2 regions of the Lysinibacillus sp. NPDC092081 genome follow, and region 2 is predicted to be linked to the other one. Evidence: riboswitches for the same ligand, from Rfam matches in the RefSeq annotation. Region 2 holds a riboswitch; the other holds the start of a gene.

Region 1 (7,540 bases), on a different contig from region 2:
ATACATCAACATCAATCGTAATTTCATTTAACTCGATATTGGCTTCCTCTTTTTTATGCCAGCCCATCGGTGTCATTTCAAGCAGTGCTGGTACAAGCTCTGTAGCTAGCGGTATCGTATAAGTAATACGCTCCACACTAACATCATCAAAGCTTTCTTTAAAGCGAGCAACTATTTGTTCATTCGAATACGACTCTTTAGTAGAATCCGCATATAATTGAGCTCGAAGCTCATGTAGGTACCCGCTTTGAGGGACAACCTTAACAACACAACCATTGTGAGTTAATAGACGTTTAAATTCTTCGTAATTGGCGGGCGATAAAATATTTAATATGGCATCGAAGCTTGATCTCGCAAATGGACTTTTCGCTAAATCACCAACACACCAAATTTGCTCTGGATAATGACGGGATGCAGCAAGTATACCTTCTTTCGCTATATCAATACCAATGCCAATACAGTTACCTTTTTGCCCCCCCATAATACGGGCTAAATGTGAACCCTCACCACAGCCTGTATCCAGCACGGTTTCTGCGTTAGCAATTAGCTCTCCGATTTTATCTTCTACTAAATTATAGATACCACTATCAATAACCGCTTTTCTAGATTCAAAGAGATCTTTACTGTACTTAGAAACAGCTCCATGTGTCAGCATATTGACATAACCCTGCTTGGCAATATCAAAAGAATGATTTGAGGAACATACTAATCTACCCTGCTCAAAAACATCCATTGACTCCTGACAAATTGGACAAGCAAAAAGCTTCATATTTTTCTCCATTAAGGCTGCCCCTGCAGCTCTTTTAGAAAGTGCTCCCATTAATTTGCCTCCTTCTGTTCTGTAGGTGAAACAAGCGCGAAACGCTCCCACTTACGACTTCTCCATCTAAAGTATACGATAATGGCTCGCATCCATTCATCTGCCGAAATCGCTAGCCAAATACCTACTAAACCCCAATCTAAAACGAATACAAACAAGTAGCCGAGCGGGAGGCTCATACATACCATTGATAAGAAACCGATTTTCACCGGGAATCTTGCATCCCCAGAGGCACGCAATGAGTTAATAACTACAATATTCATCGTACGCCCTGTTTCAAGCAGAATACTTAATGCTAGGACAGATGCTCCGATTGCTATGACCTCTGGATTATCAGTAAAAACGTGCATAAGTTGCTTACGGAACATCGTCACAACAGCAACCATAGTGATCGTAAAGGCGAAAGCGGCTCGTACACTTGACCAAAGCTGATGATAAGCTTGATCTTTTTTACCAGCACCGACATTTCGCCCAATAATTATAGCCGTACCTGTCCCGATTGCAATCGCAAATAAATACGTAAACATCGAAATATTCATGGCATACTGTCTTGCAGCAAGTGTCTCTGCGCCTAAATACGTTGCATAATAAAGGAAGACAATCTGACAAAACTGATAAAGCACCTGCTCAAATGCTGACGGTAAGCCTATATTTAATATTTTCCGAACATATTCCTTTGAATACTCAAAATAATGTTCTAGCTTCACTCTTACATCCATGACTTGATAAAACAGCCAGAAAAAAACGAGAATTGCTAATCCACGACTTATAACAGAGGAAATAGCAGCTCCTTTTACACCTAACTCTGGTAATCCTAAATTACCGAAGATTAAACCGTAGTTTAATACAACGTGTAGCACATTCATACCTAGTGATACATACATCGTTTGCTTTGTCCATCCATGTACACGGATTATCGCTGCCAATGCATTTATAATTGCCTGTAAAAAAATAAAGCTTCCTATAATTACTAAATAGCTTTGAGCGTATTTAAGCACTTCCCCCTGCAAGTTCATGATAGTCATTAAATGACTTGAAAAGAAGAAAAATAAGACACTCATCATTAGTCCAACGACCAAATTCATCGTTACTGCTAAAGCGGAAATCTTTGCAGCTTCAAAAATGCGCCTTGAACCTAAATATTGAGATACAACAATGGAAGCACCATTACCAACTACTTCAAGTATTAAAATGGCAATATGAATATATTGATTGGCTGCACCAACTCCTGATACAGCGTTGTCTGATAAAGCACTGAGCATAAATGTATCGGCTAGTCCCATTAACATAAATAAAAATACTTCTAAGAATATCGGCCACGTTAAATGGAACAAACTTAACTTATCTGTCTCTTGTATATCACTTTCTTTTAATGTATCTGCCAATACTTTCACTTCTCCTATACGCTTCATAAAGATAGATTTTACGGGCAGTTAATCTCCCACCTATCAATTTTGATGCGGGAGTTTTGTACCTGACGCTTCGCTTACGGTACAAATAAATTACGGCCCGTTAACACGGGATAAAAATATATAGTATCTTATCATAGATTTTTAGAGTGTAAAGGGTTTTTAGAATGAAACATTAAAAGATTACGTAAAGCTAGTAGAATACGCAAAAAAATCCCCCTCACAAATTTATGTGAAAGGGTTTCTTATCATAGTAAGCAATGGTCCTGCAATTGCTTACGTTTTTCTGTGGTTAAGCCCAACTCTTGCTCTAAAAAAGTGGCCTTAGAGCCATATCGGTTATCCATTGCATCAAATGCTGCTTGTAAATAGTCCTCACGGGCAGACATTAAGGCATAAAATTGCTGTAATTCTCGCTCGCTATAATCTTGCTGAATCGTCTGAGCCATTCGTTCTACTAAGGGACGTAGATGTACATTTGTATCTAAATAGTCCTCCATTATCGTTTCCTCAGGTACATCTAAAGCAAGTAAAATCAGTGCACTGCCAATACCTGTTCGATCCTTCCCGACCGCACAATGATGAACAAGCCCTAAATTTTCAGGATGTTGAATCATTGCTATTAACTTTTTAAACGAGTCATTATTAAAAGGCATTTGTGCATAAAATTCTCTGAACATCTCTGGGCTTACAACCTTATAAAAATCTTTTCCACCAGTGTTTGTAGGCATCTCAAAAGCATGATTTCCCTTTGCTGGTATTTGAATATACTTGGCATACGGGAATTCCGGATTAGGATTATTTTGAGCCTCATGGTTGTCTCGATAATCAAAAATTGTTTTCACACCTAGCGTTTCAAATAGCCCCTTATCTGCTTTCGTCATTTTACCAAGTGCTGCTGAACGATACATCAAACCATTCTTAATAGCACGCCCATCTCTCGACTTATAACCACCCATATCCCGAAAATTATAGACTGCCTCAAACGGAGTAATCTTCATATCAAACTGTTTCACTCACTGCACCTCTCTCTGTTAGCAAGCATTCTCATCTCTATTTTATCGAACAATTCGATATAATACCAATTTTCACACTAGGAGATGTTATACACTACTTAGAGAGCGATAAGGGGATTTATTTGAACGTTATCTTTATTGCAGCGGAGCTAGGTGGCCGTATTACCTGATCATTTTTTCATCAAAACTGAGCGGGGTTTCTCTTTACCCGATCACTTTTCCTCCAAGCGGAGCAGGGTCAAGGAATCTTCCTAGTAAAGTGCTCACACTACCAGAGTAATTACCTATTAAAAAAGCTGCCCTTGATAAAGGACAGCTCTAAAATACTATTTTTCAAAATAGATTATTTAAATAACTCAGGGTATACTGCTTTGGCTATCAACTCAACAGCTTCGCCAATACGCGGACCCGGACGGTTTGAAATATCAGTATCTATAAAATAAACCGCTTTATTTTGAATGGCAGTGATTGAATTCCATCCATCACGAGAAAGGATTTCTGTCGTTGGGTTTTTCACATAGTTTACTGTTGTTAAAATGACATCTGGATTTTTCGCAATAATATCTTCCTCAGATACCTTTGTCCAGCTTTTGAGGTCAGCAAAAACGTTCTTAACATTTGCAGCATTTAAAATCTCTTGTTGGAATGTACCAGAACCAGGTGTATATATGTCTGGCTTTGGACTAATTTCGAAATAGATATTTTTTGGCTCTTTCACATCTTTGACTTTCGCTTGAACTGCCGCAATTTTAGCTTTAATATCTTCATTTAACTTGTCGCCTTTATCTTTGATTCCCATAACCGTTGCGATTTGTTGGATATCCCCATAAACATCATCAAATGATTTAGCTGATTGAATGGCAAATACTTTAATACCTGCGTCTTCGAGACCTTTTAAGGCATTTAAATTTTCTTCATCGCCTCCAGTTGTATAGGCAATAACGACATCTGGCTTTAACGCTAAAATACGCTCACTATTGAATTTTACAGAATCAGAAACACGCTCAATTTTTTGCGCTTCTTCTGGATACGTATCATACTCAGTTGCACCAACGATTTTATCACCCACACCTAGAGCAAATAGAACTTCTGTATTACTTGGTTGCAATGAAACAACCGTTTTAGGTACGGCATTAAACTCTACTTCTACGCCTCGGTCATCCTTAACTTTATAGCTAGTTTTCTCAACTTGTTGATCTTCTTTAGAAATAGTCTCTTTATTAGTATCCGCTTTCGTGCCACAGCCAACTAATACGAGTGCTAGCATTAACACAGAAAGCCATTGTAGCTTAAACATTTTCTTCATTTCATTGATTCTCCTTTTTCTTTTTCATCGGGTATGACTTGCTAATAAACGGTATTTCAGCAATACCAGCCTGCTGATTCATAAAGACAGCCATTACAAAAAATACATTGGCTAGTAATCCTAAATAATCAAAGAGAATAGCAGGTACTTCCCGTTCTTCAGATACTTTGTGCAAAACTCGATATGATTTTTTCGCCTCACTACGGCATAAATGTAATGCAGTAGCAGCCTCTGTTCCTTGAGGTAATACAAAGTTCTGTATTTCATCCTTAACATGACTAACATAGAAATCATAGCGATCACTGAGCCAAGTCAAATCATCTTCGGATACCGCTAATTTACCTCGGACTGAGCCATTTACATGGTAAGCCATTGGTAAAATGGCTAGTAAATTATCTGCTACTACCTCTACCGTTTCCTTTTTTACCGCCGCCAAAGCGACGCCAATATGTGTTGTAAGGCTATCCGTTCGAATTTCAAAATCTACAGTTGATGCCTTTTCACGCATAAATGGATAACAAGAATAACGTGCATCTTTTTTCAAATCTAAGTCCCCGCTTTCCTTCGTGAAAAATTCTTACTTTAATTTCGCCTTGGCGTAATTGTCGTCCGGAGTCTTTATCTTCATTTAAATGAAGATAAACATCCTTCTTTGGATTTCAGCAGGTGAAATATAAGTGCACATAAAAAAAAACGTTATTTCCACTCCTAAGGAAACAACGAAAATAACATAAAAATTGTCGCATGATACGACATAGCCTATGTATTTGCCGCATATTCTCCTAGCTTCCGAAGAGTTATCTATACGTTCAAACAAAGGTCGGTCTCCTGGCTTGTACAGTTCATTCAATCACATTGTGAGTCATAAAAAACCTTCCCATCAAATAATTCGACAGTGGTATATCTTTATGATTCCTGTACTTACAGTTGCGGAAACAGCTTCGGTTTTTCACCGAATTCCCGATTATGCTATAGTTCAGCACCCTTATTCTGCAAGAATTATTCACTTGTAAAGCAGTTTAACATAGATTGATAGGAAAAAATAGCTGTGGAATTTGAATAAACCAATACGATGGAGAAAAATCATGCATGTATTACCTTTTGCACACGGATATTTTCACTGCCCCCATGGGTATTCATCCTGATCGTGCAGTCGTTTTATTTTTTCATACTTTATAAAAACTATTTCTTAACGAAGGTATTGCGCAAAAAAATAGACATTTCATAACTTTTAACGGATAGCATTCTTATATTTCTTTTTGTATTTAACATCTCTCTCTTCCTCAATTAAACGCTGTGCAATCTCTAGTAGTTTTTGGTCATTCGTTGCATCGAATAGCTTTTTAAAGGATACAATAATATCATAGCGTATTAATGTCGGGTGCTTTTCGTCTAAGCATATTTGAAATCTTTTCGCCAAATATGAAACGACTAAATCTCTTTGTACCTGCCCTGCTAAACCTATTCTCCAAATTGCCTGTAAAGTATGCCTCGCAGTCACTGTTTTTTCATCATACGTTACGGCCCAAATCTTTAAAAAGTCCTCTAATACTCTTTCTTCAGGATCACTTTTTGCTGCCAATGCGCATAAAAATTGTGCAGCACTTGCTCGCACATGTTCGTTTTTGTATGTAAGAGCCTGAATAAGTTGTTCCCAAACTGAATATGTCCAATCAACTGGTTCCTGCATAATTTTCATTAATTCTTCGTATGATTTGTATTGTATATCACGGTCACGCTCTGTTAAATTACTAAAAAGTTGCAAAATCTCTTTTTCCATGATTCATCCCTACCTTTATTGTTTCAGAACGTAAAAAATGGTGTACTTGTAAGTGTTGTCTTCATTTCTATTATTCGTTACTTTACTACTACGAAATTAAAGTCGCAAATGATTTTAATTACAAAGCAAGCTCCCGTATTGTATATTTCAAAATTATCAGAAACGAGGCTAAACATGCAAGGGAACATTTCTTTCAGTTATGTAAAGATACATTTTACACGTTAGCTTTATTATTGGAGGTGTCACACTTTATTGGCCTCTTTTAAAATCCAACCAAAATACACAATAACGATGACAATCATTATATGGATAACTAGTAATATTCCTTCTCTCGGCCCCATTATCATTTTAGTAACTAGGGCTATAGTAGTAAAAATATCTACTTATGTAAATTTATTCATCATAGATGTTATTTTACTCATTATTCGTCGAGTAGTCGACCCTAAATTAATGGATCACCCTATCGGTTGCGTGATGGGTTTACTCGCTCGATCTTAAATATAGCATTGTTTGAAGTAATATTTTAATCAGTTGGTTATGGGCTAAACTCTAATACTCATCAAATAATAAAAAAGATCATCTTTGTTTTTACAAAGATGACCTTTTCGCTATTTAAATCGTCTATATAATAGTAAGGCTTATTGAATACGACCGAAGCCTACTAAATATTGATTCCACCAATCAAGTGATTCAACAACAACACCTTTGTTTTGAGCATCGATCATCGTGTTGTTTCCTAAGTAAATACCTACATGCGCTATGCCTGAACCATAGCTGAAGAATACTAGGTCACCTACACGTGCTTCACCTGCTGAAATACGTTGTGTCGCTAAATATTGTTGTGATGCTGTACGTGGTAAAGATACGCCTGCTTGTTTGTAAGACCATTGTACAAGACCTGAACAATCAAATCCTGTTGATGGGTTACTGCCACCCCAAACATAGCTACGGCCTAGGAATTGCTTTGCAGTTGAAATAGCATCACCTGAAGATGCAGTACCTGAACCAGAACCAACAACGACTTGTTGTGTTGATTTTTCATTGTTCGCTTTGCTGCTGTTGTTAGCGTTGCTACCATTGTTAGCGTTGCTGTTGTTACTGTTACTATTGTTGTTTGTTGCTTGTACAACTGGAGTAGCTGCTTGAAGTGCACGTAAACGAGCTGCTTCTTCCTCTGCTGCTTTACGTTCTGCTTCTAAACGTTCTTCT
Region 2 (7,540 bases):
AGAAATGATTAAACACATAGCTAGTAAGGAATGGAATGTTCAAGCATCTGTCAGCAGTAAAAATGAACCTCGACAATCCTTACCGTACTTGACTGGCATCGATCAGAAAACAAAAGCAGCTATCTTTGAATTAGGACTGGGGAATATAGGGAATATTAAACACCAATGTATGATCTATCAACCTACGATTGGTATTATTACGAATATTGGTGTCCATCATTTAGATGGATGCAATAATCTTGATGGCTATATCAAAGCAAAGGCTGAAATTGTAGAAGGCATTAGAAAAGATGGCACGTTAATCATTAATGGTGATGATGCAAACATTAAAAAAATCCCCCTAAATAAATTTAAAGGAAAAATTATTACCTTTGGCGTCAACGAAAAGGCAGATTATCAAGCTACGAATATACAATTCACAAAAGGCGGCATGAAATTTGTACTAAAAGTGTCAAATGACAAATACAATTTATTTGTTCCAGGATACGGAGAACACCAAGTATATAATGCATTAGCGGCTATAGCTGCGGTAAAGGAAATGGGACTTTCCATTGCTGTCGCAATTTCGCAATTAAAAACATTCAAAGCAATGGCAAGACACTTAGAATTTTCAACAGGCATCGGTGAATGTACTATAGTAGATGATACTTGGACAAATAACCCGACTTCTGTTGAAGCGGCACTAAAGGTTTTAGATACGATAGGAAAAGGGAAGAAAGTAATTCTTATTTTAGGTGACATTAAGAGGTTAGGAAATTTCGAAGAAAAATATCATCGAGAGATTGGCACAATGGTCGCGAAAAGAAATGTTGATACGCTTATTACTATTGGCAATAGAGCAGAAAATATTGCGAACCAAGCGTTGAAGGAAGGCACCAAGGCAGATGTTCATATGTTTAAAGATGTTACAGGCGTTTTAGATGTACTAAAGCATAAGCTAGATAGTGAAACCATTGTACTTATTAAAGGCCCGATGTCCAGTAAATCTATGATAGAATTTGCGAATCAATTAAAAAATAAAAAATAAGCTAGAAAAAGAAGTATTCCCAATAGAGGAATACTTCTTTTTTTTTATTATAAAACACGACGGGCTGTTACATAGTTTTGATTTGCCCATGTTGAAGTTAAGCTTTGTTTTACAACATTATTAGTTGTCATACTAATAAATTGATTATTACCAAGATAAATGCCTGTTTGTGTAATATCTTTTCCACCATTGTTAGTAGAGAAGAAAATAAGATCTCCTTTTTGTAACTGTGCTTTTTCCACTTTAGTCCCAACTAATGCTTGTCTGCTTGCTAATTTATCTTTTAAATCAATCCCTTGCTGTTTAAAAACATAGTAGGTAAATCCTGCGCTCGTAAACGTAAGTGAGCTTTCATCATACGAATAGCCAAACTTTGCTTTACTACTCAAATTTGAGGCAGCAGAGATGATTTTATCAGCAGTAGTAGAAGGCGTGCTAGGGCCTGGATTTGGAGCTGGAGCTGTAGTTGAGTTATCTGACGTAACACGTTTTGCAGTAATATAATGCTGATTATAATAGTCAACGAACAATACTCTTGTCGTAATACCACTTGAACTTGGAATCATTATACGTTGGTCCCCAGCATAAATGGCTACAAGTGAAGGTGTTTGAGAGCCTGCGACACTATTAAAGAAAATTAAATCACCTTTCTTTAAATTAGCACGTGAAACTGTCGTTCCTAGATTCATTTGTTCCTTTAAATTTGTAGTACCAAGGTTTACGCCACTTTTACGATAAACATACTCTACAAACCCAGGCCCTGTAAAACGTAGACTCTGTTCACTATTCGTTGTACCCATAGTTACTTTATCCTTATAGCTATAAGCGCTTTCAACGATTTTATCGCCTTTTGTTGCAGGATTAGCTGAAAGTAATGTAGGTAAAACTCTGCGGGCACCTACATAATTATCCGTATAATATGGCTTACTATTTAAATCTGAAATAACAATATTTTGTTGGGAATCAGCCATGTGAATCATTTTATTGTCCCCGATATACATACCAACATGGTCAGGGTCTGTCCCAGTTTTTTTACTCTTAAAGAATAGTAAATCACCTTTTTGTAATTGATTTCTGTTAACAGATGTTCCTTGCTGTAACATATAATCTTCATTATAGGTCGCAAGGTCTACACCATTTTTCTCGAAAATGTACATGAGAAATGAAGCACAAGAAAATTTATAAGGATATGTAGCCTTGTATTCGGAATTGCTGTATGTCGCCTTACCAATTAAGCTTTTTCCAGTTTGAATTAGTTGATCCGCTTTCGCATTAACTGCTTGTGCGTTATTCAGGGCATTTGTTGTTGCAGCTTCAACTTCTATAGGGTGAACAGTTGGCTGTACCATCCCTACTGTGCTAAAACCGATTGTCAATGCTAATGTTGTTGTTAAAAATCGTTTATTCATGTTGTTAATTTCCTCCTGAAGCTATTGTTAGGATTAATCCTGATTTGGTTTGTCACTGGAATTAATCGTAGCATGAAAAAGTAGGGCTTCTTTGAGGTAATTGTTACCACGGTGGATAGGAGTTGGCTGCAAACATCTGATATAAAAGGCTTCATCGCCTTAATTTACAGTTTTATTACAAATGTTTCAGTTGGGTGAAGTGTTTGTAGAAACGAAAGAAGGAGGATGTCGATAAAATTCAGAAGTTGGGTGATAATACGCGAAAGTTAATCGATAAAACTAAAAAGTTGGGCGAAAAAACATAAAAGTGTTCCGATAAAATTAAAAAGTTGGATGACATTTTGTTAAAACGTCAACTGTCATGTTTTTAATAGCATGTCAGTTGAATAGAAATTAACTTCTATTCAACTGTGTTCTTATCAATTATGCCTCGGCATAATTGCGTCCGGAGTCGGCTTTGTGCTTAGGCCTGCGTGATGCAGGTCAGTTAGCCGTTATCGCAAGGATGCGATGATTTTAGGCTAACATCCTATGTGAACTCCTTTCCGATTACGTGACATCCGCCGGAGGCTTTGGGCCAACGTGATGTTGGTCACTCAGTCTTTGCCGCAGGACGTGGCGTTCTTAGACTGAGTTCATCTATTTCAGCGGATGTTTGGACATTTGCTGAAAGGAGTTAGATTTCCTGAATCATCTCCACTCTATTACCGAATGGATCTCTAAATTCAAAGCGTTCAAAATGAGGAATAGGAACTGAATCGAAAATTTCTACATGTTGTTCGGTTAATACCTTCTTCCAATGTTCTATATTTTCTACTTGATAGGCAATATGAGCCTTTGTCGTTAATCTATCAAAGCCGTCCTCTGTCCCTACATGGACCTCTTTATTGCCGATCTGTAACCAAAATCCACCTCGTCCTTTCAGCGAATCAGGCTTTTCTATTTCTTTTAGTCCTAATACTTGACAGTAAAAATGTTTCCCTTTTTCTTCTTCACCTTTTGGAATTGTTATTTGAACGTGATGTAAGCCTATAACCATTTTTTCTCCTCCTATAATTCATATCGATATATACTTCTAGAATAATTTTGCTAAATCCTTTAATTTGACGAATGAATAGTATTTTCCTTCATGAATGGAGTCTTTATAAAACCAGTAAGAAGTATAAGGGAATAGGCCAATAGGAGCCATGAGGCGAAATAACGATCTAAATCAGGCGATATATTCGGAAAAACATTGTCGAAAACTAATAATACGACTGCATCGATGAGCATTCCAGGTAATGCGATGCAGATTGCAGCCAGTAGTCGCTGTGTACCTTTTATTTTTTTCATAGAATAAATAGGTATTGTCGATATCCAAATAAGCGGAATAACTAAAATATAAGCACCAATCATGAGGAAAGGTTCTTCAAGGGTAAAAAAGTAATGCCCTACTAATCGAAACGCAGCACTTGCTATAAACCAAATCCCAAAACCCCAGCATAAAAAGAATCGCATATTTTCCTCCTCTAATTATTTTCCTAGACGATGCAATGTCTGAAAGATTTTTGCTAATTGCTGATAGAATACATCTACATTGAAATCGTCCCGCATCATCACTTGTAAGGCTAAACCATCAATAAGGGCGTTGAAAAAAATGCTCCAAGTTTCCATCGACACGCCATCAATTGGTGATGTACCCCATAATTTAACTAAAACTTTGCATAAATGTTCATTTTCAGCCGCTAAAATTTGTCCAATTTGCTGTCTAATAGTCGGGTTAGTAAAGCCATAAACGATTAAAGTGAAAAATAATTTATGATAAAAGGCATCGTTTTCATATCGACTTTTTGCAGAGAGAAGTGCAGATTGAATCATTTCTTGATCAGTCATCAGAATCTCATTCCAAGAATTTCGACAGATGTCTTGAACAATTTCGAGAATGATTTGCTCTTTCGATTTGAAATGATAATAAATAGTTCCTTGTGTTACACTAGCTTGCTCAGCAACGGCCTTTAAGGTAAATTTTTCAATCCCTTTTTCTACTAAACTTTGCTTGGCAGCCATTAATAAATCTGACTTTTCGACACCAGTAGGTTTTGCCATTCATCTATACCTCCGTTATTATTAGTTAGTCGAATAACTAACTCTAAAATAACAGAATATTCCACTATTTACAAGTTTGTTTTAGTAACGGGGGATCATGCTGCTAGTCTTCGATGATTTCATATGTTCGGGATAGTAGCAGCATGAGGAATCGAATAAAGCTGAAAATAAATCTACTTTTCAGAAAAATATATGTTATAGTAAAACATAATTAAATATTGTGTAAGAGTTGGTGCCGAATGAAAGTTTGGCTTAAAAGGGAAGTCGGTGCAAATCCGACGCTGTCCCGCAACTGTAAATCGGAGCAAATCACAATTGCCACTGGGAAACTGGGAAGGCTGTGATGCGTGTTGATGAGAAGCCAGGAGACCTGCCAATATCTAGTACACACCAAATACCTACGTGGAAATAGGTGGTGAGATGTGACCGTATCGGCCCTGTGCGACAATGAATCATGCGATATTTCGAAAGAATTTCGTATTGTTTCTTGATAGCTAATTTTGATATGCAATGACAGCCATTTTCCGAAAGAGGAGAATGGCTTTTTTTTATTTTGAATGATAGGAGAGAATAACATGGCGTATACAAGTACTACAGTTGGTTATCCGTATATCGGAGAAGATCGTGAATGGAAAAAGGCTCTAGAGGCTTTTTGGAAAAATGAGCTTTCAGAAGATGAATTATTGCAGAACTTAAAGGATATTCGCCTAGCACGAATAAATAAGCAGCTCCGCCTCGGCATAGACATGATTACTGTTGGAGATTTCACACTCTATGACAGAATGTTGGATACAGCAATGATGTTTGGCTTAGTTCCAAAGCGCTTTGAGTGGCAAGGAGACAGAGTTGATTTACAAACATACTACGGGGTAGCTCGCGGTAGCCAAAAAGCCGTAGCCAGTGAAATGACGAAATGGTTTAATACAAACTATCATTATATTGTGCCAGAATATGAAGGACAATCTTTGCAATTAACAGAAAATAAAATATTGGCAGACTTTTTAGAGGCTAAAGAAGCGTTTGGTATCACAGCAAAGCCTACATTAATTGGCCCATATACTTTTTGTAAATTAACAAAAGGCTATGACAAACTATCGCAGGTTACATTTATTTTAGCATTACTACCACTTTATACGCAGGTCTTAAAGGAGCTAGTGGATGCTGGTGCAGAGTGGATTCAATTAGAGGAGCCTGTTCTTGTCACAACACTAGACGAAGCGGAGGTTAAACTTGTTCAAGAGATATATACACAATTAGCTGCATCAGTACCCGAGGCTAAAATTATGCTACAAACATATTTCGAATCATTATCGGCATACGAGTCAATTGTGGAACTTCCTGTTCAAGGAATTGGTTTAGACTTTGCACATGGCTATGGCAAAAATATGGAGGCATTACGTCAATTTGGCTTCCCACAAGATAAAGTATTAGCGGTTGGTATTATAAATGGACGAGATATTTGGCGCTCCAATCTAGCAGAGGTTAGCTCAACTATTAAAGCTATTGAACAGTTGAGTGGTGCTAAAGAAATATGGATTCAATCTTCGTGTAATTTACAGCATGTTCCAATTACAACTGCTCTTGAAACAAAGATCGATCCAGTTCTTAAGAATGCTCTTTCTTTTGCAGATGAAAAATTAGTTGAAATCTTTGAAGTAACAAAATATTTACAAGACACAGGCAGTCCTTCAAATCAGAAAATATCTGAAAGTATGAAGGCGATTGAAGCGTTGAAAAATCACCCAACTCGTCAAAATAGAGATGTTCAACAAGCGATTCGAACAGTGGCAGCACAAGATTTTGAACGCCAGAGTGATTTTAAAACACGTCAAAAGATTCAGCTACAAGCCTTACAATTACCGCTGTTTCCAACGACAACAATTGGGAGCTTTCCGCAATCAGACGAAGTTAAACGTACACGAAGTGCATGGCGAAAAAAACAACTTTCTAATGAGGATTATGCAGCGTTTGTAGAACAAGAGACAAAGCGTTGGATTACTATTCAAGAGGAATTAGATATCGACGTTTTTGTACACGGTGAATTTGAGCGCACAGATATGGTTGAATATTTCGGGGAAAAACTTACTGGTTTTGCATTTACGGAGAAAGCATGGGTTGCATCATATGGCTCTCGCTGTGTGAAGCCACCGATTATTTACGGTGACGTTGCATGGGAAGTACCGATGACTGTCAAAGAAACAGCCTATGCCCAAAGCCAAACGAATCGCTATGTAAAGGGGATGCTCACAGGCCCTGTGACAATTTTAAATTGGTCCTTTGTACGAGATGATATTTCACGAAAGGATGTATCATATCAGATTGCTTTGGCACTTCGAAAAGAGGTGGAAGCACTAGAAGCTGCGGATATTTCTATTATTCAGGTTGATGAACCAGCATTACGAGAGGGCTTGCCACTTCGTAAAAAAAATTGGGGATCTTACTTAGAGTGGACGGTGAATGCTTTTAAACTTGCTACATCTAGTGTAAAGGATGAAACACAAATTCATACACATATGTGCTATTGTGAATTTAATGATTTTATTGAGCCAATTAGTGCATTGGATGCTGATGTAATTTCAATCGAAACGTCACGTAGCCATGGCGAGCTGATTTCTTCTCTGCAAGTAAATCCGTATGAAAAAGGGATTGGGCTAGGCGTTTATGACATCCATAGTCCACGTGTACCGAGTGAAGAAGAAATGCTGAGTATAATGCAGGATAGCTTACAGGTTTTATCAAAAAATCAATTTTGGGTGAATCCTGACTGTGGTTTAAAAACAAGGAAGGAAACAGAAACAGTTGCAGCACTGGCGCATATGGTAGCTGCGGCAAAAACTCTCCGTCAACAAGTCCAACAATCCATACTTTAAGTAGAAACTTGACTTCTTAATAAGAGGTCAGGTTTTCTTTATATTCGGCAGAAATTTTTATAGTAAAAGTGAAGTGACAACTACAGAAGAAATTTTACCGAAGATAGCTACGTCGAGGCAGTGCAAAGACCAATCAAACAGACGGTTAG

Evidence for each region. Region 2 has a riboswitch for cobalamin ahead of metE (5-methyltetrahydropteroyltriglutamate--homocysteine S-methyltransferase). Riboswitches for the same ligand answer to the same signal wherever they lie in the genome.
Region 1: it holds a riboswitch for cobalamin, as region 2 does, so the genes downstream of both, ACIQLB_RS10410 (hypothetical protein) here and metE (5-methyltetrahydropteroyltriglutamate--homocysteine S-methyltransferase) in region 2, are expected to answer to the same signal.

The regions. Positions count from the first base shown of each region.
Region 1 covers NZ_JBIVRU010000005.1:42,037-49,576, forward strand. Annotated here, with positions in the region: gene ACIQLB_RS10390 (putative RNA methyltransferase) at 1-820, opposite strand, end outside; gene ACIQLB_RS10395 (MATE family efflux transporter) at 820-2,232, opposite strand; gene ACIQLB_RS10400 (tyrosine-protein phosphatase) at 2,478-3,245, opposite strand; gene ACIQLB_RS10405 (ABC transporter substrate-binding protein) at 3,589-4,551, opposite strand; gene ACIQLB_RS10410 (hypothetical protein) at 4,553-5,095, opposite strand; cobalamin riboswitch at 5,353-5,554, opposite strand; gene ACIQLB_RS10415 (hypothetical protein) at 5,783-6,331, opposite strand; gene ACIQLB_RS10420 (hypothetical protein) at 6,584-6,829, shown strand; gene ACIQLB_RS10425 (C40 family peptidase) at 6,970-7,540, opposite strand, start outside.
Region 2 covers NZ_JBIVRU010000003.1:8,479-16,018, forward strand. Annotated here, with positions in the region: gene ACIQLB_RS07440 (UDP-N-acetylmuramoyl-tripeptide--D-alanyl-D-alanine ligase) at 1-1,027, shown strand, start outside; gene ACIQLB_RS07445 (C40 family peptidase) at 1,075-2,436, opposite strand; gene ACIQLB_RS07450 (VOC family protein) at 3,113-3,475, opposite strand; gene ACIQLB_RS07455 (DUF5367 domain-containing protein) at 3,535-3,933, opposite strand; gene ACIQLB_RS07460 (TetR/AcrR family transcriptional regulator) at 3,949-4,521, opposite strand; cobalamin riboswitch at 4,735-4,913, shown strand; gene metE (5-methyltetrahydropteroyltriglutamate--homocysteine S-methyltransferase) at 5,097-7,391, shown strand.